Regions from separate parts of the Streptomyces cyaneofuscatus genome, predicted to be linked through region 3. Evidence: riboswitches for the same ligand, from Rfam matches in the RefSeq annotation. Region 3 holds a riboswitch; each other region holds the start of a gene.
The links. A riboswitch is a leader RNA that binds a small molecule or an ion and turns the genes downstream of it on or off. The one in region 3 is predicted to bind cobalamin.

Region 1 (7,801 bases), 5.2 Mb from region 3:
GGGGCGGCCGGGCCCGCGCCCTGCTCACCGGGGCCGGTTCCAGCACGGACGCCCACCACCCCACCGCCCCGGCCCCCGACGGACGCGGCGCCCAGCGCGCGGTCCAGGCTGCTCTCGACCAGGCGGGCTGGGCGCCGGGCGATGTCGACCACGTCAACGCCCACGGCACCTCCACCCCCCTCAACGACGCCATGGAGACCACCCTCATCTCCCGGCTCTTCCCGCACCGCCCCCCGGTCACCGCACCCAAGGGCGTCATCGGGCACACCCTCGCGGCGGCGGGCGCGATCGAGGCGGTCGCCACCGTCCTGACGCTGGAACGTTCCCTCATCCCGCCGATCGCCAACCTGGACGCCCTCCCCGACGCGTTCCCGCTCGACTGCGTGGTGAAGGAGCCCCGCCACCAGCGGGTCGAGCGCGCGGTGAGCCACTCCTTCGGCTTCGGCGGACACAACGTGGCGCTCGCCTTCCAACGCACCTGACCCCGCAGGGCCGTTCGGGAACGGCGAGGGGTGTCCTCGCCGTTCCTTGATCGTTACTCTGTCGTGACCGTATCCACGCATAAACCACAACAGCCCTCCACGAACGATCTGCTCACCCGAGTGCTCTACGGCGACAACTTCCGCCAGGAGCACGGCTTCTGGCGACGGCTGCTCACAACAGAACCGTTTCGTCGATCCGGTGGCGGCACTCCCGACGAACGGCTCGCCCTCTCCTACCACCGGCTCCGCATCCTCAACGACGCACTGGACAGCGGCGCGAGGCTGGCCGCCGACCCCCGCGCCCTGGCCGCGCTGCACGAATGGCTCGGCCCGGTCGACCCGGCGCTGACCACCGTCGCGGGCATCCACTACAACCTCTTCCTCGGCAGTCTCCTGGACCACGATCCGGGCACGCTGCGCGACCTCTCGGACTTCCTGGAGCTGCGGAGTATCGGCACCTTCCTCTGTACGGAGGTGGCGCACGGCAACGACGCGGCGGCCGTCGAGACGACCGCGACGTACGACCGCGAACGCGACGGCTTCGTCCTGCACACCCCGAACTCCGGCGCCCAGAAGTTCATGCCCAACACCAGCCCCGCAGGCGGCCCCAAGACCGGAGTGGTGGCCGCCCGCCTCCTCGCCGACGGGACCGACCACGGCGTCTTCCTCTTCCTCGCCCCGCTCACCGACGCCGTCAGCGCCCTGCCCGGCGTACGGGTACGGCGGCTGCCCGCCCGCATGGGCTCCCCGGTCGACCACTGCCTCACCTCCTTCGACCGGTACTTCGTCCCGCGCAAGGCCCTGCTCGCCGGGGAGCAGGGACGGATCGGTGCCGACGGGCGGTTCACCAGCGAACTGGCCAACCGCAGAAGGCGGTTCCTCCTCTCCATCGGGCGGGTCACCCCCGGCAAGCTCTCCATGAGCGCCTGCGCGGTGGGCTCCGCCCGGGTCACCCTCGCCCTCGCCATCCGGTATGCGGGGCACCGACTGGTCTCCGGATCGCGGGGATCGCGACGGGTGCCCGTCTACGCGCACCGCACCCACCACGGCCCCCTCGCCGCGGCGATGGCCACCGTCTTCGCGATGAGCCTCCTCCACCGCAGGGCCCTGGACCGCTGGGAGTCCGCCCCCGCCGCCGACCGGGACGAGGCCGAGCGCCTGGTCGCCGTCGCCAAGGGGTGGATCACCTGGCAGGCGCGCGGCGTCATCGTCGAGTGCCGGGAGCGGTGCGGCGCGCAAGGGCTGCTGGAGAACAACGGCATGACCGAGCTGTTCACCGGCATCGAGGGCGCCATCACCGCCGAGGGCGACAACCTCGCCGTCCACGCCAAGGCCGCCGCCGAGATGCTGTTCAGCGTCACGGTCCGGGACGAGGAGGAGGCGGAGGGCCCCGGCGACCTGGACGACCCCCGCTTCCTGGGCCGGCTGCTCGCGGCCGTGGAGGACATCTGGTTCGACCGCGCCCGGGAGCGGATCAGCGCCGCCCCGCCCGGCGACCCGCTCGGCCGGTGGAACGCGGCCTCGGGTCCGGCGCTGCGCGGGGTGGAGGCGTACGGCTACCGCCAGGCGAGCGAGGCGTACGAGCAGGCTGCCGCAGCCCTGCCCGCAGGTGCGGCCCGCGAGCGGCTGACCGAGCTGCACCGGCTCTTCGCCCTCCGTTGGATCGCCCGCAACAGCGGTGACCTGCTGGCAGCCGGACGGCTGACTGCCGAACAGGTGTCCTCGCTGCCCGACGCGGTGGAGCGGCTCATCGCGACCGTGGCCCTCCACGCCCCCGACCTGGTCAAGTCGTTCGCGCTGCCGGAGCGCCTGATGTCGGACTGGCCGATCGCCGGACCCGGCTACGCGGACGCGTACGACGATCCGGACGGCTCCTGGCACCAGCGCCGCAGGCCGGGGGGAGCGGTGGGGCGCAAGGCGGGCGCGACCGGGCTCCGCACGGCGGATTTCCGGCGGCCCGCCTGCGGCAGCAAGCGGCGGCGCCCGCTGCGCGAGAAGGTGGCGGCGCTCGGCACCCGCGGGGTGCTGCTGGCGTACTGGGGAACCACGTCGATGCTCTCCCGGTGGTTCGAGAAGCCGCAGGTGAGCGCAGACGAATCGGTTCGCCCCAGGGCGTAACCGGAGGGGCATACTCCAGTTATTTCGGCGGTGGGCCTGTGCGTATCACCACCCGCCGTCCATGAGGCCGCCGATGAGAGGAAACACCGTGAAGAGCCAGAGCATCCACCCGAAGATCACCGAGGTGCTGACCGAGACGTTCAAGGTGCCCGCAGCCGAAATCCTGCCGGAGTCCACGATGGACAGCCTGGAGATGGACTCCCTGGCGGTCGCCGAGTTCGCCGTCATCATCAAGGAGACCCTGGGGGTCGCCGCCGACTCCGAGAAGCTCTACAAGGACGCCACGCTCGCCGACATCTCCGCGTTCATCGACGCGGCCGTCGGCGGCGAGGCGGCAGGCAGTGCGGTGCCGGTGAGCAACACCCGATGAACCGACCCGCCATCGCCGTCACCGGCCTGGGGATGATCACCCCGGCCGGCCACACCACCGACACCACCTGGGACGGGGTCTGCCGCGGGGAGTCCTTCGCGCGCACCGTCCCCGAACTGCACGGCTGCGCCGTCGACTTCGCCTGTACGGTCTCCGGCATCGACCTGGACGACGCGGTCGGCGGCCGGACCGCCTTCCGTATGGGCCGGTACGTGAAGTTCGCCGTCCTCGCCGCACGGGAGGCGGTGACCGACGCCGGGCTCGACCCCGCCCACTGGGACGGCGCCCGCGTCGCCGTCGTCGTCGGCACCAGCAGCGGCGGATCCGCCGGACTCACCGAACAGGCCGTCGCCCTGGAGCGGCGCGGCCCCGAGGCCACCTCGCCCTCGGGCATCCTGCTCACCATCCCGAGCATGCCCGCGGCCGAGATCGCCATCCAGATGAAGGCCACGGGCCCCAGCCTCGCCCCCTGCACGGCCTGTTCCTCCGGGGTGACCGCCCTCTCGGCGGCCCGCGACATGCTGGCGCTCGGGCAGTGCGACATCGCGATCGCCGGAGCCACCGAGTCGATCGTCTTCCCGGTCGCCATGACCGGCTTCGCCCGCTCCGGCGCGGCGGCCCTGCGGGACGGGGACCCCGCCCGCCTCTGCCGCCCCTTCGCCGCCGACCGGGCCGGGCTCGTCATGGGCGAAGGCGCCGCGATCATGGTACTGGAGCGGGCGGCGGACGCCCGGGCCAGGGGAGCCGCCCCCCGGGCGCTGCTGGCCGGTACGGGCGCCACGACCGACGCCCACCACCCGACCTCCCCGCACCCCTCCGGGGCGGTCGCCGAGGCCGCCGTCGACGCGGCGCTGGCCGACGCGGGGTGGCGGGCCGAGGAGGTCGGCCATGTCAACGCGCACGGGACCTCGACCCCCCTGAACGACGCGACCGAAGCCGCCCTCATCGGCCGGGCCTACCCGCACCGTCCGCCCGTCACCGCCCCCAAGGGCGTCCTGGGCCACTGCATGGGGGCGGCCGGAGCCATCGAGGCGGGGCTGACCGTCCTGACGCTCCAGCACGGCATCGTCCCGCCGATCGCCAACCTGGACGCCCCCGACCCCGGGTTCGCCATCGACTGCGTCACCAAGGCCCCGCGCGAGGTGCCCGTACGACGGGCCGTCAGCCACTCCTTCGGGTTCGGCGGACAGAACGCGGTGATCGCGCTCCAGGCTCCGTAAGCCGCCTCGCCAGCTGCCGGGCCGGTGCGGCGGGACGATCCCGCGCCGCACCGGCCCACCGGGGGAGCGGTCCGCGCACCGGCTCTGAGCTGCGCGAAGACCCGTGATAGCTTGCCGGGGCCAGTCGAACCCCAGCGACGGGGTCAGGGAATCCGGTGCGAGACCGGAACTGACGCGCAGCGGTGAGGGGGACGGGCGGGGCCACGGCCACTGGAGCGCACACGTGCTCCGGGAAGGCGTCCCGCCCGGACGAACCCGAGTCCGAAGACCTGCTGGCACCCGCGCCCCGCACCGGGGCACGGGAACCGTACGACGGGCTCCGCGGCTGGGCCCAGAGACACCGAGGTCCTCCGTGCTGTCCAAGGCCACCCCTGCCCCGATACGCACCGCCGCCCTGTTCGCGGCGGGCGTCGTCCTGCTCACCGCCTGCGGCGGCGGGACCACCGACTCCTCCGCCGACGGCGGCGGCGACAAGGCCGACGGCTTCCCGCTCACGCTGAAGAACTGCGGGCGCACCGTCACCGTGAAGGCGCCGCCCCAGCGGGCCGTCTCGGTCGACCAGGGATCGACGGAGATCCTCCTCTCGCTCGGCCTCGCCGACCGGCTCGCGGGCACCGCGACCTGGAGCGACCCGGTGATGAAGGGCCTGGAGAAGGCCAACAAGGGCGTCGAGCGCATATCGGAGAACCGGCCCTCGTCGGAGAAGGTCCTCGACAAGGAGCCCGACTTCCTCTCCGCCTCCTTCGCCTCCACCCTCGCCAAGGGCGGCGTCGCACCCCGCGAACAGTTCGAGAAGCTGGGCGTCCCCACCTACATCTCGCCCGCCGACTGCATCGGCAAGGACAACAGCGGCGGCGGCGACGGAGCCCGTACCGCACCCCTCACCATGGACAGCGTCTACACCGAAGTCCGGGAGCTCTCCCAGGTGTTCGGCGTCCCCGAGCGCGGCGACGCCCTGGTGAAGAAGCTCCAGGCGCGGGTGGCGAAGGCCACCGACGGCATCGACGGATCCAAGGCATCCCTCCTCTACTGGTTCTCCGACTCCAAGGCCCCCTACCTCGCGGGCTGCTGCGGCGCCCCCGGCGTCATCACCCGGGAGCTCGGCGCGAAGAACGTCTTCGACGACACCCACGACGAATGGCCCCAGATCAGCTGGGAGACCGTCGCCGACCGCAACCCCGACGTCCTGGTCATCGGCGACCTGAGCCGCACCATGCAGACCGCCGAGAGCGCCGAGAAGAAGATCGAGTTCCTGGAGTCCAACCCGGTCACCAGGACCATGGACGCCGTCAAGAACCGGCGGTACGTGCTGCTCAGCGGCCAGGCGATGAACCCGACCATCCGGACGGTCGAGGGGCTGGAGCGCGTCGCCGCGGGGCTGCGCGACTTCGGGCTCGCGGGGTGAGCAGCGGTGACCCGGCACTGAAGGAGGCCACGGACCCGAAGGAGGCCACGGACCCGAAGGAGGCCGCGGACTCGGACAAGACCGCGGACCGGAAGGCGTCGGCCGCGGTGGGCCCGGTCTGGAGCGGCGGCCCGCTCGCGGTGCTCCTCTGGACCGGCGGACTCCTGCTCCTGCTGCTCTCCATCGCCGTCGCCGTCACGATCGGGCCCGCCCGGATCTCGGTCCCCGACGTCTGGTCCGCCGTCGCCTCCCACCTCGGCTTCGGCGCCTCGGAGCTGAGCCCGATCCGCGACGGCATCATCTGGAACCTGCGCATGCCCCGCACCCTGCTCGCCGCCGTGTGCGGTGCCGGGCTCGCGGTGTGCGGCACGGTGATGCAGTCGCTGCTACGCAACCCGCTCGCCGACCCCTTCGTGCTCGGCGTCTCCTCCGGGGCCTCCACCGGGGCGGTCGTGGTGGTCGTCCTCGGCGTCGGCGGGGGAGCGGTGTCGCTGTCGGCCGGGGCCTTCGTCGGGGCCATCTGCTCGTTCGCCCTGGTCCTGCTGCTCAGCCACACCCTCGGCTCCACCACCGACCGGGTGGTGCTCTCCGGGGTCGCCGCGATGCAGCTCTTCTCCGCCCTGACCTCGTTCGTCGTGATGACCTCGGCCGACGCCGAGCAGACCCGAGGGGTGCTGTTCTGGCTGCTCGGCTCGCTCAGCGGCGTCGGCTGGAGCGAGGTCGCCCTGTGCACCGCCGTTCTCGCCGTATGCCTGGTCGTCTGCCTGGCCCACGCTCGTACGCTCGACGCCTTCGCCTTCGGGCAGGACGCTGCCGCCGCGCTCGGCGTGAACGTCGCCCGCACCCGGATCGTGCTGCTGTGCACCACCGCCCTGCTGACTGCCGCCCTCGTCAGCTCGGCCGGGGCGATCGGCTTCGTCGGCCTGGTCCTGCCGCACGCCGCTCGCGCGCTCACCGGCTCCGGGCACCGGCGCCTCCTGCCGGTCACCGCGCTCGCCGGGGCGATCTTCCTCGTCTGGGTCGACACGCTCGCCCGCACGGTGCTGGACCCGCAGGAGGTGCCGGTCGGTGTGGTCACCGCACTGATCGGCGTGCCCGCGTTCGTCGCCGTCCTGTACCGCACCCGGAGCACGCCATGAGCCTCACCGAGAACGGCGGCCTGCGCGCCGAGCGGGTCGGCCGGGAGGCCGGGGACCGCCTCATCCTCGACGGGGTCGACATCACCCCGCCGCCCGGCGCCACCGTCGGGCTGCTCGGCCCCAACGGCTCCGGCAAGTCCACCCTGCTGCGGATCCTCGCGGGCCTCCTCGCCCCGGACACCGGCACCGTCACCCTGGACGGCGACCCCCTCGCCGACCTCGGCCGCCGTACCGTGGCCCGCCGGATCGCCGTCGTCGACCAGCACGCCGTCACCCAGGTCGACCTCAGCGTCCTGGACGTCGTCCGCCTCGGCCGCATCCCGCACCGCCGCGCCTGGTCCGCCCCGGACCGTGGCGACGAGGAAGCCGTCACCGACGCCCTGCGGCGCACCGGCCTCACCGACCGGGCCGCACAGTCCTGGCACACCCTCTCCGGCGGCGAACGCCAGCGCGTCCAGATCGCCCGGGCCCTCGCCCAGCAGCCCCGCGAACTCCTCCTGGACGAGCCGACCAACCACCTGGACATCCAGCACCAGCTGGACCTGCTCGCCCTGGTCGCCGCACTGCCCCTCACCAGCGTCATCGCCCTGCACGACCTCAACCTCGCGGCGATGTTCTGCGACCGGATCACCGTGATGAAGGCTGGCCGGGTGATCGCGGGCGGCACCCCGGCCGAGGTCATCACCGAGGAGCTCATCGAGGACGTCTACGGGGTCCGGGCGGTGGTCACCCCGGACGGGCCGGAGGGACGTCCTTCGGTACGGTTCCTGCCGCGCCGCTGACCGTCGGCGCCCCGGTCCCGTATCGGACACCCTCCGGGCGGTCGCGTATCGGACAGCCCTCCGGGCGGACCCGTTGGCACGGGCCCGCCCGGAGGCCGAGGACATGGGAGCGGCCTTCCGGCCGCCGGAGGGGATGCGCCGTCAGCGGCGGCGCCCCTGGCCGAACTCGCCACCGGTGTCCTTGCCGGTGTCCATGTCCTTGCCGTCGCCGTAGTCGATCTTCTCCTTGCGGACCTCGGCGGAGACTTCCTTCTGCTCGGTGACCCGTTCGGTCTCCAGGCGGAC
Region 2 (7,801 bases), 1.4 Mb from region 3:
AGCCCCTCCTGCCCGTACAGGGAGAGGACATGGCGTCCGGCGGGCAGCATGGTGATCACCACATCGGCCACCGCGGCCGCGTCGGCGGCGGACTTGGCCCGCTCCACCCCGCTCTCCACGGCGGTGGCCAGAGACGTCTCGACCAGATCGTGGCCGAGCACCCGGTGCCCGGCCTTGACGAGGTTGGCGGCCATCGGGCCGCCCATGTGGCCGAGGCCGATGAATGCGACGGTCGTGGTCACCAGGGCACCTCCTGCGGTGAGTCGGCTACGGCGAGGGAGAGTTCCTCGTCGCCGGTCGGAGCGAAGTACCGGGCCACGTCGGTGTCCGTGACCTCCACGAGCGTGCCGGGCGACCACCGCGGCGCCCGGTCCTTGTCGATCACCTGGGCCCGGATGCCCTCCACCAGATCGGCGGAGGAGAGCGCAGCGTACGAGACGCGGTACTCCTGCTCCAGCACCCTTTCCAACGGACCGAGTTCACGGGCCCGGCGCAGTGCGGCGAGGGTGACCTTCAGCGCGGTGGGGGACCGGCCGAGGATCGTGGCGGCCGCCTCGCCGGCCGCCGGGACGTCCGATGCGAGCAGCCGCTCCACGATCTCCTCGACCGTGTCGGCCGCGTAACAGTCGTCGATCCAGGCGCGGTTGTCCTCCAACACCCCTGGAGGCGCTTCCCGGACGTGGCGGTGCAGTGCCGCCGCCGGGGCCTCGGTCCGCAGCTCGGCCAGGAACGCGGGCAGCTCTCCCGCCGGTACGAAGTGGTCGGCCAGCCCGCACAGCAGCGCGTCCCGGGCCCCCACCACCGCACCTGTCAGGGCGAGATGGGTGCCCAGCTCCCCGGGGGCCAGCGCCAGCAGGTAGGTGCCGCCGACGTCCGGCACGAAGCCGATCCCGGTCTCCGGCATGGCCACCTTGGACCGCTCGGTGACGATCCGGACGCTGCCGTGCGCCGATACCCCGACCCCGCCGCCCATCACGATGCCGTCCATGACCGCGACGTACGGCTTCGGATAGCGGGCGATGCGGGCGTTCAGCCGGTACTCGTCGCGCCAGAAGGCGGCCGAGGCCTTGCCGCCGACGCGGGCGTCCTCGTAGATGGACCGGATGTCGCCGCCCGCGCACAGGCCGCGCTCCCCGGCCCCGGTGATGACCACGGTGGCCACCTCCGGGTCGTGCTCCCACCGGTCCAGGGCCGCCGCGATCGTCTCCACCATCGCGTGGGTGAGCGCGTTGAGCGCCTTCGGCCGGTTCAGGGTCACCACCCCCGTACGGCCTTCGGTGTGCACCCGTACGAGCTGCTCCTCGGTCATCGCAGGGCTCCCGTCAGGCTCCGGGCCACAATGACGCGCATGATCTCGTTGGTCCCTTCCAGAATCTGGTGGACCCGCAGGTCCCGCACGATCTTCTCGATGCCGTACTCGGCCAGATAGCCGTAACCGCCGTGGAGTTGGAGCGCCCGGTCGGCGACGGAATAGCCGGTGTCGGTGGCGAAGCGCTTGGCCATCGCGCACAACTCCGGTGCCCCGCCCACCTTCCGGTCCAGTGCCTCGGCGGCCTGTCGCACCAGTGCTCGGGCGGCGGCGAGTTCGGTCGCCATGTCGGCCAGCCGGAACTGGAGCGCCTGCGCGTTCAGCAAGGGCCCGCCGAACGCCTCCCGGTCCGCGAGATGGGCCAGCGAGCGGTCCAGCGCGCTCTGCGCGCCGCCCAACGAGCAGGCGGCGATGCCGAGCCGGCCGCCGTTGAGGCCGTTCATGGCGATCCGGAAACCCTCGCCCTCGGCGCCCAGCATCCGGTCGGCCGGGATGCGCACCCCGTCCAGCACGACCTGCCGGGTGGGCTGCGCGTTCCAGCCCATCTTCTTCTCGTTGGCCCCGAACGAGAGCCCCTCGTCGTCCCGTTCGACGAGGAACGCGGAGATCCCGCCGGGCCCGTCCTCGCCGGTGCGGGCCAGCACGATGTAGAGGTGGGTGGCGCCCGCGCCGGAGATGAACTGCTTGGTCCCCGTCAGCACGTAGTGGTCGCCGTCGCGGACCGCGCGCGTGCGCAGCGCGGCCGCGTCGGAGCCCGCGCCCGGTTCGGTCAGGCAGTAACTGCCCAGCTGCTCCATGGTGCAGAGCTCCGGCAGATACCGGCCGCGCTGGACCTCGGTGCCGTACTGGTCGACCATCCAGGCGACCATGTTGTGGATCGAGAGGTAGCCCGCCACCGACGGGCAGCCGGTGGCCAGGGCCTCGAAGACGAGGACCCCGTCGGAGCGGGACAGCTCGGAGCCGCCCAGGTCCTCCCGTACGTACACACCTCCGAGGCCGAGCCCCGCCGCCTTCCGCAGGACGTCGACGGGGAAGTGCTTGTCCTGGTCCCAGGCGACGGCGTGCGGGGCCAGGTGTTCCTGGGCGAAGTCGAGTGTGGTCTCGACGACCGCGAGCTGGTCGTCGCTGAGCAGGGTGGTCACGGCAGTCATCCCATGGTCGGAATCGTGAAGCTCGCGCCGTCCCGGATCCCGGAGGCGGGCCAGCGCGAAGTGACGGTCTTGGTACGGGTGTAGAAGCGGATGGCGTCCGGCCCGTGCTGGTTGAGGTCGCCGAAACCGGACCGCTTCCAGCCGCCGAACGTGTGGTACGCCACCGGCACGGGGATCGGCACGTTGACGCCGACCATGCCCGTCTCGACCCGGCGGGTGAAGTCGCGGGCGATGTCGCCGTCGCGGGTGAAGAGGGCGACGCCGTTGCCGTACAGGTGCTCCGAGGGCAGCCGCAGGGCCTCCTCGTAGTCCGCCGCACGCACCACGCAGACCACCGGGCCGAAGATCTCCTCCTGGTAGATCCGCATGTCCGGGGTGACCCGGTCGAAGAGCGAGGCGCCCGCGAAGAAGCCGTCCTCGTGGCCTTCGAGGGTGAAGTCGCGCCCGTCCACGACCAGTTCGGCGCCCTCCTCGACACCGAGGTCGACATAGCCGCGTACCCGGTCCACCGCGTCACGGCCCACCAGCGGCCCGAAGTCGGCGTCCGGGTCGTCCGAGCGCCCGATCCGCAGCTCGGCGATCCGCTCGGTGAGCCGGGCCACCAGCGCGTCGGCGGTCTCCTCACCGACCGGCACGGCCACCGAGATCGCCATGCACCGCTCACCCGCCGAGCCGTAACCGGCGCCGATCAGCGCGTCCACCGCCTGGTCCAGATCGGCGTCCGGCATCACGATCATGTGGTTCTTCGCCCCGCCGAAACACTGCGCCCGCTTGCCGTGGGCGGCGGCCGTCGCGTAGATGTGCGCGGCGATCGGCGTCGAGCCGACGAAGCCGAGCGCCTTGACGCGCGGGTCCTCCAGCAGGGTGTCCACGGCCTCCTTGCCGCCGTTGACGACGTTGAGGACCCCGGGCGGAAGCCCCGCCTCCAGGAACAGCTCCGCCAGCCGCAGCGGCACCGACGGGTCCCGCTCGGACGGCTTGAGGATGAAGGCGTTACCGCAGGCCAGAGCCGGTGCGGCCTTCCACAGCGGGATCATCGCGGGGAAGTTGAACGGGGTGATGCCCGCGACCACGCCGAGCGGCCGGCGCAGCGAGTGGACGTCGATCCCGGCGCCCGCGTTGTCGCTGAACTCGCCCTTCAGCAGATGCGGCACCCCCGCGGCGAACTCCACCACGTCCAGGCCGCGTGAGAGGTCGCCGTGCGCGTCGGCCACGGTCTTGCCGTGCTCGGAGGAGAGCAGCCGGGCCAGGGAGTCCTTCTCCTTCTCGACCAGCTGGAGGAAGCGCAGCAGGACGCGGGCCCGGCGCTGCGGGTTCCACTCGCCCCACTCGACCTGCGCCTGTGCCGCGTCGGCGATGGCCGCCTCGGTCTCGGACCGGTCGGCCAGCGGCACCCGGGCCTGCACCCGGCCGGTGTTGGGGTCGTAGACATCGCCGTACGTGCCCGAGGTGCCGGGCGTGTGCTTGCCGCCGATGAAATGGGTGAGTTCGCGGACCATGGAAACCTGCTCTCGTCGGTGAGATCGTCAGGAGAGATCCGGGGATGGCGCACGGCTGCCACCGGCCCACGCACCGGTCGGGTGCGCGGGGGCGCGGAAGGGCTGCCGCCAGGGGGGACGCGAAGGGCGGGGCCGTCAGGGGGCGGGGAGAACCGCTCGCCGGGACGTGCCTGCGGGGCCGTGGGTGCGGACCGGTGCCATGCGTGTCTGCTCCATCCTCGTGGAAACACGGAACAATCCCGTGGCCGGTATCCTGACTCCCGGATCAGCGCGCGCCCTCATGCCTTCCCGACGGCTTCTGCACCGTCAGTGGCGTGTCCTGCGAGGACGAACTCCCCGGTCACAGTGGCGGGACCGCGCCGGAATCGCACCGGCTTCCCTGACACCACGGGCCTTCGAGGCGCCCGGCACCATGCCGGTCGCCCCTCTGCTCACGAACATATAGTTGGACGTCCTAGTAAGTCCACCCCGCCTCGCCCCGGCCTCCGTCCCGAGGCCTGGCGCGATCGCGCGCCCCGCACCCCGCTCCTGGCATGATCGGCCGACATGAGCGACGCACCACGGCACATCCTCGTCATCGGCATGGGCGCCGGCGACCCCGACCACCTGACCCTCGCCGCGGTGAAGGCCATGCGCAGGGCGCAGGTCTTCTTCGTGCTCGGCAAGGGCCGGGAGAAGGAGTCCCTGACCCGGCTGCGGCGGGACATCCTGGCCGAGCACCTCACCGGCCCCTACCGGGTCGTGGAGGCCGAGGACCCCTGGCGGGACCGTACCCAGGACGACCGGGGGCGCTACACCTCGGCGGTGCACGACTGGCGCCACCGCCGCGCCGACATCTGCGAGCGGCTGATCATCGAGGAGCTGGCGCCGGGGGAGACCGGCGCGTTCCTGGTGTGGGGCGACCCGTCCCTGTACGACAGCACCCTCGCGATCCTGGAGGACATCCGGGACCGGGGCACGGTGGAATTCGGCCATGAGGTGATCCCCGGGATCAGCAGCGTCTCCGCGCTCGCCGCCCGCCACCGCACCTCCCTGAACCAGGTCGGCCGCCCCATCCACATCACCCCCGGGCGGCGGCTCGCCGAGGGGTTCCCGGACGACGACGGCGACATCGTGGTGATGCTCGACGGCCACGAGAGCTTCACCCATCTGACGGGCAGGGGGCTGTGGATCTACTGGGGCGCCTACATCGGCACCCCGGACGAACTCCTGGTCTCCGGGCCGCTCGACGAGGTCGCCGAGCGGATCAGCCGGGTGCGCGCCGAGGCCCGCGAACGGCACGGCTGGATCATGGACACGTATCTGCTGCGCCACCGGCCGGAGGGTGCCGACCTCGGGGCGGGCCCACGCGGCACGGACAGCTGAGGCGGCAGGCACGGACAGCTGAGGGGCCCCGGCCCGCGAGCGGGGGCCCGGACAGGTGAGCGGGTGACGTGACGCAGGGCGGCGGGTCGCGTCGAGGCGCGGGCGGCCGCCGCACCCCGGACACGTCCTGGTCGCCGGACCGGCCGGAGGTCAGCTCCGGGACTCGTGCGCCCGGATCACTCCGAGCCCATGACCGAGGCTCGGGCACTCGGCGGTCAGGTCGTTCCCCCGCACCAGATAGTTGTGCACGCGCCCGTCCGTGGGGCGCTCGACGGCCCGGTACAGCGTGCCGTTCACGGTGATCGTCCAGTCGTCGCCGTCCTGAGCCCACCCGACTGTCTTCTTCATCTACTGCTTCTCTCGCTCATCGCCGCCGTGGGTCGGCGGCCGTGTATTGGCAAGAAGAACGGCCTGTGACCCTCGGTGGTTCCGGCTCGCCTACGCCATTTGGTTACATCTGAGTCACCGTGCCACCACGACCTGACCGTGAGTCAGCGAACCGGCGACGAACGGCGGAACAGGGCGAGGAGGGCCGGCGCGCGCACTGCCGCCCGGGGGAGGAATGCCGACGCGAACCGCCTGCCCAGGGGGGAAAACCGGCGCGAACTGCCTGCCCGGGGCCGGATCGTGCCAGGATGCCGGATCCGGTCCCGGGCAGTGTTCCAGGAGCGCCCGCTCCGCGCCCCTGTGCCGACCATTCGGTGCCACCTGCCGGTTCGGATGGGTGCGCGGACCGTTCCAATGCCCTTCTTCACCCGTTCGGAGGACGTTCCTCGGCAGTTCGGGACGTGACCGGAGGCCGTGTCTCATATCACCGTCCGAAGTGTGAACAACGGTGTGCGCCCGGCGGTCGTCCCCTTAGGGTGGCCGGTGCAGCTGGTTCGCCCTGTCCGCCAGGCAGGGTGTCGTAAGAGGGAACCCGGTGGGAATCCGGGACTGCCCCGCAGCGGTGAGCGGGAACGACCGCCGTCATACGCACTGGACCCGGCCGGGTCTGGGAAGCGACGGCCAGTAGGTGTCTGCCCCCGGCAGACGTGCCCGCGAGTCCGAAGACCTGCCCGTTGCCCGCACGCGACCGTTCGCGTGCGGAGTTCCCGGTGACCTCGTGGGCGGGTCGGCGTAACCGTCGGGTGGACGGACACGGTCAAGCGTGTCGCGTTTTCCGCCCGGTTCGGTCACCCCTTCGCGCGTCCGCGTCCCGTCCCGGGATCAGCTGGAGACATGCTCGCGAAGGAGAGTCACGTGACAGCGAAGCCCGCAGCCGCGGCAGCACGGGCCACCGTGTACGGCTACCCCCGCCAGGGTCAGAACCGTGAACTGAAGAAGGCCATCGAGGGCTACTGGAAGGGCCGCGTCGACGCGGACACCCTCCGGCGGACCGCCGCCGAACTGCGCAGGGGAACCTGGCAGCAGCTCGCCGAGGCCGGAGTCCACGAGGTGCCGACCGGTGATTTCTCGTACTACGACCACGTCCTGGACACCAGTGTCATGGTCGGCGCTGTCCCCGAGCGGCACCGCGAGGCGGTCCGTACCGACGCCCTCGACGGCTACTTCGCCATGGCCCGCGGTACGCAGGACGTGGCCCCGCTCGAAATGACCAAGTGGTTCGACACCAACTACCACTACCTCGTGCCCGAGTTGGGCCCGGACACGGTGTTCACCGCCGACTCCGCCAAGCAGGTCGCCGAGCTGAAGGAAGCCCTCGCGCTGGGCCACACCCCGCGCCCGGTCCTCGTCGGCCCGGTCACCTACCTCCTGCTCGCCAAGGCGGCCCCCGGGATCGCCGCCGACTTCGAGCCGCTGACCCTCCTCGACCGGCTCCTGCCCGTGTACGCCGAAGTCCTCGCCGACCTCCGGGCCGCAGGCGCCGAGTGGGTGCAGCTGGATGAGCCCGCCCTCGTCCAGGACCGCACCCCGGCCGAGCTGAACGCCGCCGCCCGCGCCTACCGCGAGCTCGGCGGCCTCACGGACCGGTCCAAGCTGCTCGTCGCCTCCTACTTCGGACGGCTCGGCGAGGCGCTTCCGGTGCTCGCCAAGTCCCCGGTCGAGGGGCTCGCGCTGGACTTCACCGAGTCCGGCGCCGCGAACCTCACCGACCTCGCGGCGGCCGGCGGCCTGCCCGGCAAGCGCCTAATCGCGGGCGTCGTCAACGGCCGCAACATCTGGATCAACGACTACGAGAAGTCGCTCGCCACCCTGGGCACGCTCCTCGGCCTCGCGGACCACGTCGATGTCTCCGCCTCCTCCTCCCTCCTGCACGTCCCGCTGGACGCCGCCGCCGAACACGACATCGACCCGCAGGTCGCCCGCTGGCTCGCCTTCGCCCGCCAGAAGACCCAGGAGATCGTCGTCCTGGCACGCGGCCTGTCCGCCGGCACCGAGGCCATCGCCGCCGAAATCGCCGCCAACCGGGCCGACCTGGCCTCCCGCACCGACGCCGTCATCACCCGTGACCCGGCCGTCCGGGCCCGTACGGC
Region 3 (7,801 bases):
AACTGGCCAGGACCGAGTGCCTCTCCCTGCTGCCCGGCGGCGCCCAGGCCCCCGACACCCTGGCGGCCAGCAAGCCGCTCGACCAGCAGGCCCTGGAGCGCGGCGTCCGCATCCGCTCGATCTACCAGGACAGCTTCCGCAACGACCCGGACACCCTGCGGTACGTGAACTGGATCGGCGGACTCGGCGCCGAGAGCCGTACGTTACCCACGCTGCCGCTCATCATGGTCGTGGTCGACGCCGAGGTGGCCCTCGTCCCGCTCGACCCCGACGACGGCCGGGCCGGCGCGCTGGAGCTGCGCAGCAAGGGGGCCGTCCTGGTCGCCCGGCTGCTGTTCGAGAGCCTCTGGACCGCCGCCACCCCGCTAGGCGCCCGGCCGCCCGTGGACAGCGACGGTCTGACCCCGCAGGAGGGCGAGCTGCTCTCCCTCCTGGCCCAGGGGCACACGGACGCCACCGCCGCCCGCCGCCTGGGGGTCTCGCTGCGGACCGTCCGCCGGATGAACGCGGAGCTGACCGCCCGCATGGACGCCCGCAGCCGCTTCCAGGCCGGAGCGGAGGCGGCCCGTCGGGGCTGGGTCTGACGCCCGGCCCTCTCTCCCCACTTGGATCACGTGAACATCCTTGAGGATCGCGTGAATTTCCTCCGGTCACGCGTGAACCGATCCCCCTCACCATCCGTGCCTCAACCGCGAAACCACGGCGGTGCGGGGCCGCGCGACACCGGTGACACCTGACCGGAATGCGGACAGGGGTTCCGGAGAGAGCCCACGAGCCCCTAGATTTCGCGCACGTTACGACAGTGATCACGCGAGGGGACGGATCGAAATGCCGGAATCGCCCACACCAGCACCACCGGTTCCACAAGCACCGGGACGGCGGACACTGTCCCCGAAGTCCATAGCCGTATGGAGCCTGGTCGGCCTGGTCGGCGCGATCGGCTGGGCCACCCTCGCGCTCTCGCGGGGTGAGGAGGTCTCCGCCGCCTGGATGCTGGCGGCGGCGCTGGGCTCGTACGCCATCGCCTACCGCTTCTACTCCCGGTTCATCGCCAACCGGGTCCTGAAGGCGGACAAGAACCGCGCGACGCCGGCCGAAAGGCTGGACAACGGGGTGGACTTCCACCCCACCGACCGCCGCGTCCTCTTCGGCCACCACTTCGCCGCCATCGCGGGCGCGGGCCCGCTGGTCGGCCCGGTGCTCGCCGCGCAGATGGGCTATCTGCCCGGCACGATCTGGCTCGTCGTCGGCGTCATCTTCGCCGGTGCCGTCCAGGACATGGTGACGCTCTTCTTCTCCACCCGCCGCAACGGCCGCTCCCTCGGCCAGATGGCGCGCGACGAGATAGGTCCGGTCGGCGGGATCGCCGCGCTGATCGCCGTCTTCATCATCATGATCATCCTGCTCGCGGTCCTCGCGCTGGTCATCGTGAACGCGCTCGCCCACTCGCCGTGGGGCGTCTTCTCCATCGGCATGACGATCCCGATCGCGCTCTTCATGGGCGTCTATCTGCGCATCCTGCGGCCCGGCAAGGTCAGTGAGGTCTCCCTCATCGGCGTCGCGCTGCTGCTCCTCGCGATCGTCGCGGGCGGCTGGGTCGCCGAGTCGTCGTGGGCGGACTTCTTCACGCTGGAGCCGGGCACGCTGGTCATCTGGATGATCGTGTACGGGTTCCTCGCCTCCGTGCTCCCCGTGTGGCTGCTGCTGGCCCCGCGCGACTACCTCTCCACCTTCATGAAGGTCGGCACGATCGCCCTGCTGGCCCTCGGCGTCATCGTCGCGCTGCCGACCCTGAAGATGCCCGCGGTCACCGACTTCGCCTCCAGCGGCTCGGGCCCGGTCTTCGCCGGCTCGATGTTCCCGTTCGTCTTCATCACCATCGCCTGCGGCGCGCTCTCCGGTTTCCACTCCCTGGTCTCCTCCGGCACCACGCCGAAGATGGTCCAGAAGGAGACGCAGATCCGGATGATCGGCTACGGCGCCATGCTGGTCGAGTCGTTCGTGGCGATCATGGCGATGATCGCGGCCTGCATCATCGACCCGGGCCTCTACTTCGCCATCAACGCGCCGGTCGGCGTGATCGGCGACAGCGTCCAGTCCGCCTCCCAGGCCGTGGCCAACTTCGGCTTCACCATCACCCCGGACGCCCTGGCCCAGGCCGCGAAGGACGTCGAGGAGGGAAGCCTGCTCTCCCGGACCGGCGGTGCGCCGACCTTCGCGCTCGGCATGGCGGAGATCTTCTCCGCGGTGATCGGCGGAACCGCGATGAAGGCGTTCTGGTACCACTTCGCCATCATGTTCGAGGCGCTCTTCATCCTCACCACCGTGGACGCCGGCACCCGCGTCGGGCGCTTCATGCTCCAGGACATGCTGGGCAACGCCTACAAGCCGTTCCGCGAGGTCTCCTGGAAGCCGGGCGTCTGGTTCGCCAGCGCCGTCGTGGTCGGCGGCTGGGGCTACTTCCTCTGGGTCGGCGTGCACGACCCGCTGGGCGGCATCAACCAGCTCTTCCCGCTCTTCGGCATCGCCAACCAGCTGCTGGCCGCCGTCGCGCTGGCCGTCTGCACCACGCTGCTCGTCAAGTCCGGCCGCCTGAAGTGGGCGTGGGTCACCGCCGTACCGCTCGCCTGGGACGTGGCGGTCACCCTCACCGCGAGCTGGCAGAAGATCTTCTCGCCGGACGTGAAGGTCGGCTTCTTCGCCCAGCGCGACAAGTACCAGGCGGGCATCGACGCGGGCGAGGTGCTGGCCCCGGCCAAGAACATGGACGACATGCGGACCGTCGTCACCAACTCCACCGTCGACGGGGTGCTGTGCGCGCTCTTCGCGCTCCTCATCATCGTGGTGCTCGTGGACGCCGGCCGGGTCTGCTACAAGGCCATCCGCGACCCGGAGAGCGTCAAGCTGCACGAGACGCCGTTCGTCCAGTCCAAGTTCGTCGCCCCGGCCTCGATCTTCGCCACCAAGGAGGAGAAGGCCGAACTGGTCGAAGCCGGCGTCGGCCCCGAAGGCGGCATCCGCAAGGAGTCGGCGGGAACGGGGAGCCGGACATGACCCTCGCGGACGTACGGCGGGTGGCGGGACGGATCCGCTGGTACGTCCGGGAGCTGACCGGCGAGTCGACGTACGACCGCTATGTGGCGCACGCGAGGGCCCACGATCCGGACACTCCGGTGATGGACCGCCGCGCCTTCGAACACAGCCGCACGGACGCCCGTGAGGCGGACCCCCGCGAGGGCTTCCGCTGCTGCTGAGCACCACCGGCCGATCGGGGCCGTCGCACCCCTCCCAGGGGCGCGACGGCCCCTTTTCGTGCCCGCGCGAGGGGGCCCCTGCGCCTGGCCGATACGGAAAAAGCCGGGCGAAGAAGCCAGACCGCCATACCGACATCTGTTCACGCCGACACAACATGTGGGGGCTTCCTCATCGAGCGCCCCCCACATGTATGCTCGACCTCGCTGTCGCCGCAGGGGAATCCGGTGCGAATCCGGAACTGTCCCGCAACGGTGTGATCAGTGTGCTTTTGCACACCCGAAGTCCGAAGACCTGTCGACAGTGCGTCCGGCTCGACCGAACCGGATGCCAGACGTCCGGGCCTCGCGGATGGGCCGGTGGACGCCGTGAGCAGTGCTGCCTTCACAGGCCTCGTGCTGCCCGGCTCCCCGCTCGCCGCCGGCCCCCAGCCGAGCGAGGGAAAGCCCAGTGACCATCGCGCCCGCCGATCCGGTTTCAGCCACCGAATCCGCTGCCTCCACCACGTCCGGCGAAGGCACGAACGACGGACCCGGGACCGCCCTGCTGCGGACCCTGACCGACCTCACCGTCGATCTGCCCGACACCGACCCCGGACGGGTCGCCGCCTCCGCGCTGCGCGGGCGCAACGCCCGCTCCGACGAGGCCGAGCTGCGCTCGCTGGCCACCGAGGCGGCGGCGGGCCTGATCTCCGAGGACCCGGCGTACTCCAAACTCGCCGCCCGGCTGCTGACCCGTACGATCGCCGACGAGGCGGCGGGCCAGGGCGCCACGTCCTTCTCCGCCTCCGTCGCGGTCGGCCACCGCGAGGGCCTGATCGCGGACCGCACCGCCGCCTTCGTGGAGCTGCACGCCAAGGCGCTGGACGAGCTGGTCGAGCGGACGCTGGCCGAGGGCGCGGACGACCGCTTCGGCTACTTCGGTCTCCGTACGCTGCACAGCCGCTACCTGCTGCGCCACCCGATCACCCGCCAGGTCATCGAGACCCCGCAGCACTTCATGCTGCGCGTGGCCGCGGGCCTCGCCGAGGACGACTCGGTGCGCGCGCTGGACGAGGTCGCCGCGCTCTACGGGCTGATGAGCAAGCTGGACTACCTCCCCTCCTCCCCCACGCTCTTCAACTCCGGCACCCGGCACCCGCAGATGTCCTCCTGCTACCTGCTGGACTCGCCCAAGGACGAGCTGGACTCGATCTACGACCGCTACCACCAGGTGGCGCGCCTGTCGAAGCACGCGGGCGGCATCGGCCTCTCCTACTCCCGTATCCGCGCGCGTGGTTCGCTGATCCGGGGCACCAACGGGCACTCCAACGGCATCGTGCCGTTCCTCAAGACGCTGGACGCCTCGGTGGCGGCGGTGAACCAGGGCGGCCGGCGCAAGGGCGCGGCGGCGGTCTACCTGGAGACCTGGCACGCCGACATCGAGGAGTTCCTGGAGCTCCGCGACAACACCGGTGAGGACCAGCGCCGTACGCACAACCTGAACCTGGCGCACTGGATCCCGGACGAGTTCATGCGCCGGGTCGACGCGGACACCGAGTGGTCGCTCTTCTCCCCCGCCGAGGTCCCCGAGCTGGTCGACCTGTGGGGCGACGAGTTCGACGCGGCCTACCGCGCGGCCGAGGCCAAGGGCCTGGCCCGCAAGACCATGCCGGCGCGTGAGCTGTACGGCCGGATGATGCGGACCCTCGCGCAGACCGGCCAGGGCTGGATGACGTTCAAGGACGCCTCCAACCGGACCGCCAACCAGACCGCCGAGCCGGGCCGGGTCGTGCACTCCTCGAACCTGTGCACGGAGATCCTGGAGGTCACCAACGACGGCGAGACGGCCGTCTGCAACCTCGGCTCGGTCAACCTGGGCGCCTTCGTGGCGAACGGCTCGATCGACTGGGAGCGCCTGGACTCCACGGTCCGCACCGCGGTCACCTTCCTCGACCGGGTCGTCGACATCAACTTCTACCCGACCGAGCAGGCCGGGAACTCCAACTCCCGCTGGCGGCCGGTCGGCCTGGGCGCCATGGGCCTCCAGGACGTCTTCTTCCAGCTGCGCCTGCCCTTCGACTCTCCGCAGGCCCGCGCGCTCTCCACGAAGATCTCCGAGCGCATCATGCTGGCCGCGTACGAGGCGTCCTGCGACCTCGCCGAGCGCTCGGGCCCGCTGCCCGCGTGGTCGGAGACGCGTGCCGCGCGCGGTGTGCTGCACCCCGACCACTACGACACCGAGCTGAACTGGCCGGAGCGCTGGGACGCGCTGCGCGCCCGCGTCGCCAAGACCGGCATGCGCAACTCCCTGCTCCTGGCCATCGCGCCGACCGCCACGATCGCCTCGATCGCCGGTGTGTACGAGTGCATCGAGCCGCAGGTCTCCAACCTGTTCAAGCGCGAGACGCTCAGCGGTGAGTTCCTCCAGGTCAACGGCTACCTGGTGGACGAGCTGAAGAAGCTCGGCGTGTGGGACGCCCGCACCCGTGAGGCGCTGCGCGAGGCCAGCGGCTCCGTGCAGGGCTTCGCCTGGATCCCCGAGGACGTGCGGGCGCTGTACCGCACGGCGTGGGAGATCCCGCAGCGCGGTCTGATCGACATGGCGGCGGCCCGTACGCCGTTCCTCGACCAGAGCCAGTCGCTCAACCTGTTCCTGGAGACGCCGACGATCGGCAAGCTCTCCTCGATGTACGCGTACGCCTGGAAGCAGGGGCTGAAGACGACGTACTACCTGCGTTCGCGCCCGGCGACCCGGATCGCCCGTGCCGCGTCCGGTCAGGCGTCGGCCGCAGCCCCCATTCCCGTACAGCAGGCGTCGGCTCCCGACGCGGACGCCATCGCCTGCTCTCTTGAGAACCCCGAGTCCTGCGAGGCCTGCCAGTAATGAGCACCACCAACGAAGAGAAGAACCTGCTCGACCCGGGATTCGAGCTGACCCTGCGTCCCATGCGCTACCCGGACTTCTACGAGCGCTACCGGGACGCGATCAAGAACACCTGGACCGTGGAGGAGGTCGACCTCCACTCGGACGTCGCCGACCTCGCGAAGCTGTCGCCGGGTGAGCAGCACATGATCGGCCGCCTCGTCGCCTTCTTCGCGACGGGCGACTCGATCGTCTCGAACAACCTCGTGCTGACGCTGTACAAGCACATCAACTCCCCGGAGGCGCGGCTGTACCTGTCGCGGCAGCTCTTCGAGGAGGCCGTGCACGTCCAGTTCTATCTGACGCTGCTGGACACCTACCTGCCCGACCCGGACGACCGGGCGGCGGCGTTCGACGCGGTCGAGGAGATCCCCTCGATCCGTGAGAAGGCCCAGTTCTGCTTCAAGTGGATGGACTCGGTCGAGAAGATCGACCGGCTGGAGACGAAGGCCGACCGCCGCCGCTTCCTGCTGAACCTGATCTGCTTCGCGGCCTGCATCGAGGGGCTGTTCTTCTACGGTGCCTTCGCGTACGTGTACTGGTTCCGCTCGCGCGGCCTGCTGCACGGCCTCGCCACGGGCACCAACTGGGTGTTCCGTGACGAGACGATGCACATGAACTTCGCGTTCGAGGTCGTGGACACCGTCCGCAAGGAGGAGCCGGAGCTCTTCGACGACGCGCTTCAGCAGCAGGTCACGGACATGCTGAAGGAGGCCGTCGAGGCGGAGCTCCAGTTCGGTCGCGACCTGTGCGGCGAGGGCCTGCCGGGCATGAACACCGAGTCGATGCGCCAGTACCTGGAGTGCGTCGCCGACCAGCGGCTCGCCCGCCTGGGCTTCCCGACGGTGTACGGCTCGGAGAACCCGTTCTCGTTCATGGAGCTCCAGGGCGTCCAGGAGCTGACGAACTTCTTCGAGCGCCGCCCGTCCGCCTACCAGGTGGCGGTGGAGGGCTCGGTCGGGTTCGACGACGACTTCTAGGCCCGCTCCGGAACCTGAAAGGCCCCACCGTGCCGCTGAGCACGGTGGGGCCTTCCGCGTCCCCTGACGGCATGACGAGAACCGGCCGAACGGAAAACACTTGGACTAGACCAAGCCTCGGCGTGCACACTCTCAGATCGATCACGCCCGACCGGGCCCGGATCGCTCCAGAGAGGCGGACATGCCCGTCATAGAAGTGGCAGACCTCGTCCAGGAGTTCAGCCGACCCACACGGCAGGAGGGCCGCTTCGCGGGTCTCCGTACGCTGCTGACGCGTGAGCAGACCGTCAAGCGTGCGGTCGACGGCGTGAACTTCACGGTCCAGCAGGGCGAGATGGTCGGCTATCTCGGCCCCAACGGTGCGGGGAAGTCCACCACCATCAAGATGCTCACCGGCATCCTCGTCCCCACCTCCGGCACGGTCACGGTCGCCGGTGCCACGCCCTGGCGGGACCGGTCCCGCAACGCCCGCCGGATAGGCGTGGTCTTCGGCCAGCGCAGCCAGCTCTGGTGGGACCTGCCCCTGCGCGACTCGCTCTGGCTGATCGGCCGTCTCTACGACGTGCCGGAGGCCCGGTTCCGGGAGAGGCAGCGGCAGTTCAGCGAGGTGCTCGACCTCGGTCCGTTTCTCGACACCCCCGTCCGCCAGCTCTCCCTGGGCCAGC

Region 1: it holds a riboswitch for cobalamin, as region 3 does, so the genes downstream of both, R2B67_RS34230 (ABC transporter substrate-binding protein) here and R2B67_RS10465 (ribonucleoside-diphosphate reductase subunit alpha) in region 3, are expected to answer to the same signal.
Region 2: it holds a riboswitch for cobalamin, as region 3 does, so the genes downstream of both, R2B67_RS04705 (CoA-acylating methylmalonate-semialdehyde dehydrogenase) here and R2B67_RS10465 (ribonucleoside-diphosphate reductase subunit alpha) in region 3, are expected to answer to the same signal.

What each region holds. Positions count from the first base shown of each region.
Region 1 covers NZ_CP137002.1:7,731,664-7,739,464, forward strand. The annotation lists gene R2B67_RS34210 (beta-ketoacyl-[acyl-carrier-protein] synthase family protein) at 1-482, shown strand, start outside; gene R2B67_RS34215 (acyl-CoA dehydrogenase family protein) at 546-2,600, shown strand; gene R2B67_RS34220 (acyl carrier protein) at 2,689-2,970, shown strand; gene R2B67_RS34225 (beta-ketoacyl-[acyl-carrier-protein] synthase family protein) at 2,967-4,190, shown strand; cobalamin riboswitch at 4,295-4,481, shown strand; gene R2B67_RS34230 (ABC transporter substrate-binding protein) at 4,543-5,595, shown strand; gene R2B67_RS34235 (FecCD family ABC transporter permease) at 5,703-6,734, shown strand; gene R2B67_RS34240 (ABC transporter ATP-binding protein) at 6,731-7,516, shown strand; gene R2B67_RS34245 (PRC and DUF2382 domain-containing protein) at 7,658-7,801, opposite strand, start outside.
Region 2 covers NZ_CP137002.1:1,133,768-1,141,568, reverse strand. The annotation lists gene mmsB (3-hydroxyisobutyrate dehydrogenase) at 1-242, opposite strand, end outside; gene R2B67_RS04715 (enoyl-CoA hydratase/isomerase family protein) at 239-1,309, opposite strand; gene R2B67_RS04710 (acyl-CoA dehydrogenase family protein) at 1,306-2,460, opposite strand; gene R2B67_RS04705 (CoA-acylating methylmalonate-semialdehyde dehydrogenase) at 2,457-3,959, opposite strand; cobalamin riboswitch at 4,186-4,364, opposite strand; gene cobF (precorrin-6A synthase (deacetylating)) at 4,506-5,324, shown strand; gene R2B67_RS04695 (hypothetical protein) at 5,475-5,672, opposite strand; cobalamin riboswitch at 6,198-6,388, shown strand; gene metE (5-methyltetrahydropteroyltriglutamate--homocysteine S-methyltransferase) at 6,567-7,801, shown strand, end outside.
Region 3 covers NZ_CP137002.1:2,507,225-2,515,025, forward strand. The annotation lists gene R2B67_RS10450 (helix-turn-helix transcriptional regulator) at 1-584, shown strand, start outside; gene R2B67_RS10455 (carbon starvation CstA family protein) at 829-3,054, shown strand; gene R2B67_RS10460 (YbdD/YjiX family protein) at 3,051-3,254, shown strand; cobalamin riboswitch at 3,446-3,568, shown strand; gene R2B67_RS10465 (ribonucleoside-diphosphate reductase subunit alpha) at 3,703-6,117, shown strand; gene R2B67_RS10470 (ribonucleotide-diphosphate reductase subunit beta) at 6,117-7,136, shown strand; gene R2B67_RS10475 (ABC transporter ATP-binding protein) at 7,318-7,801, shown strand, end outside.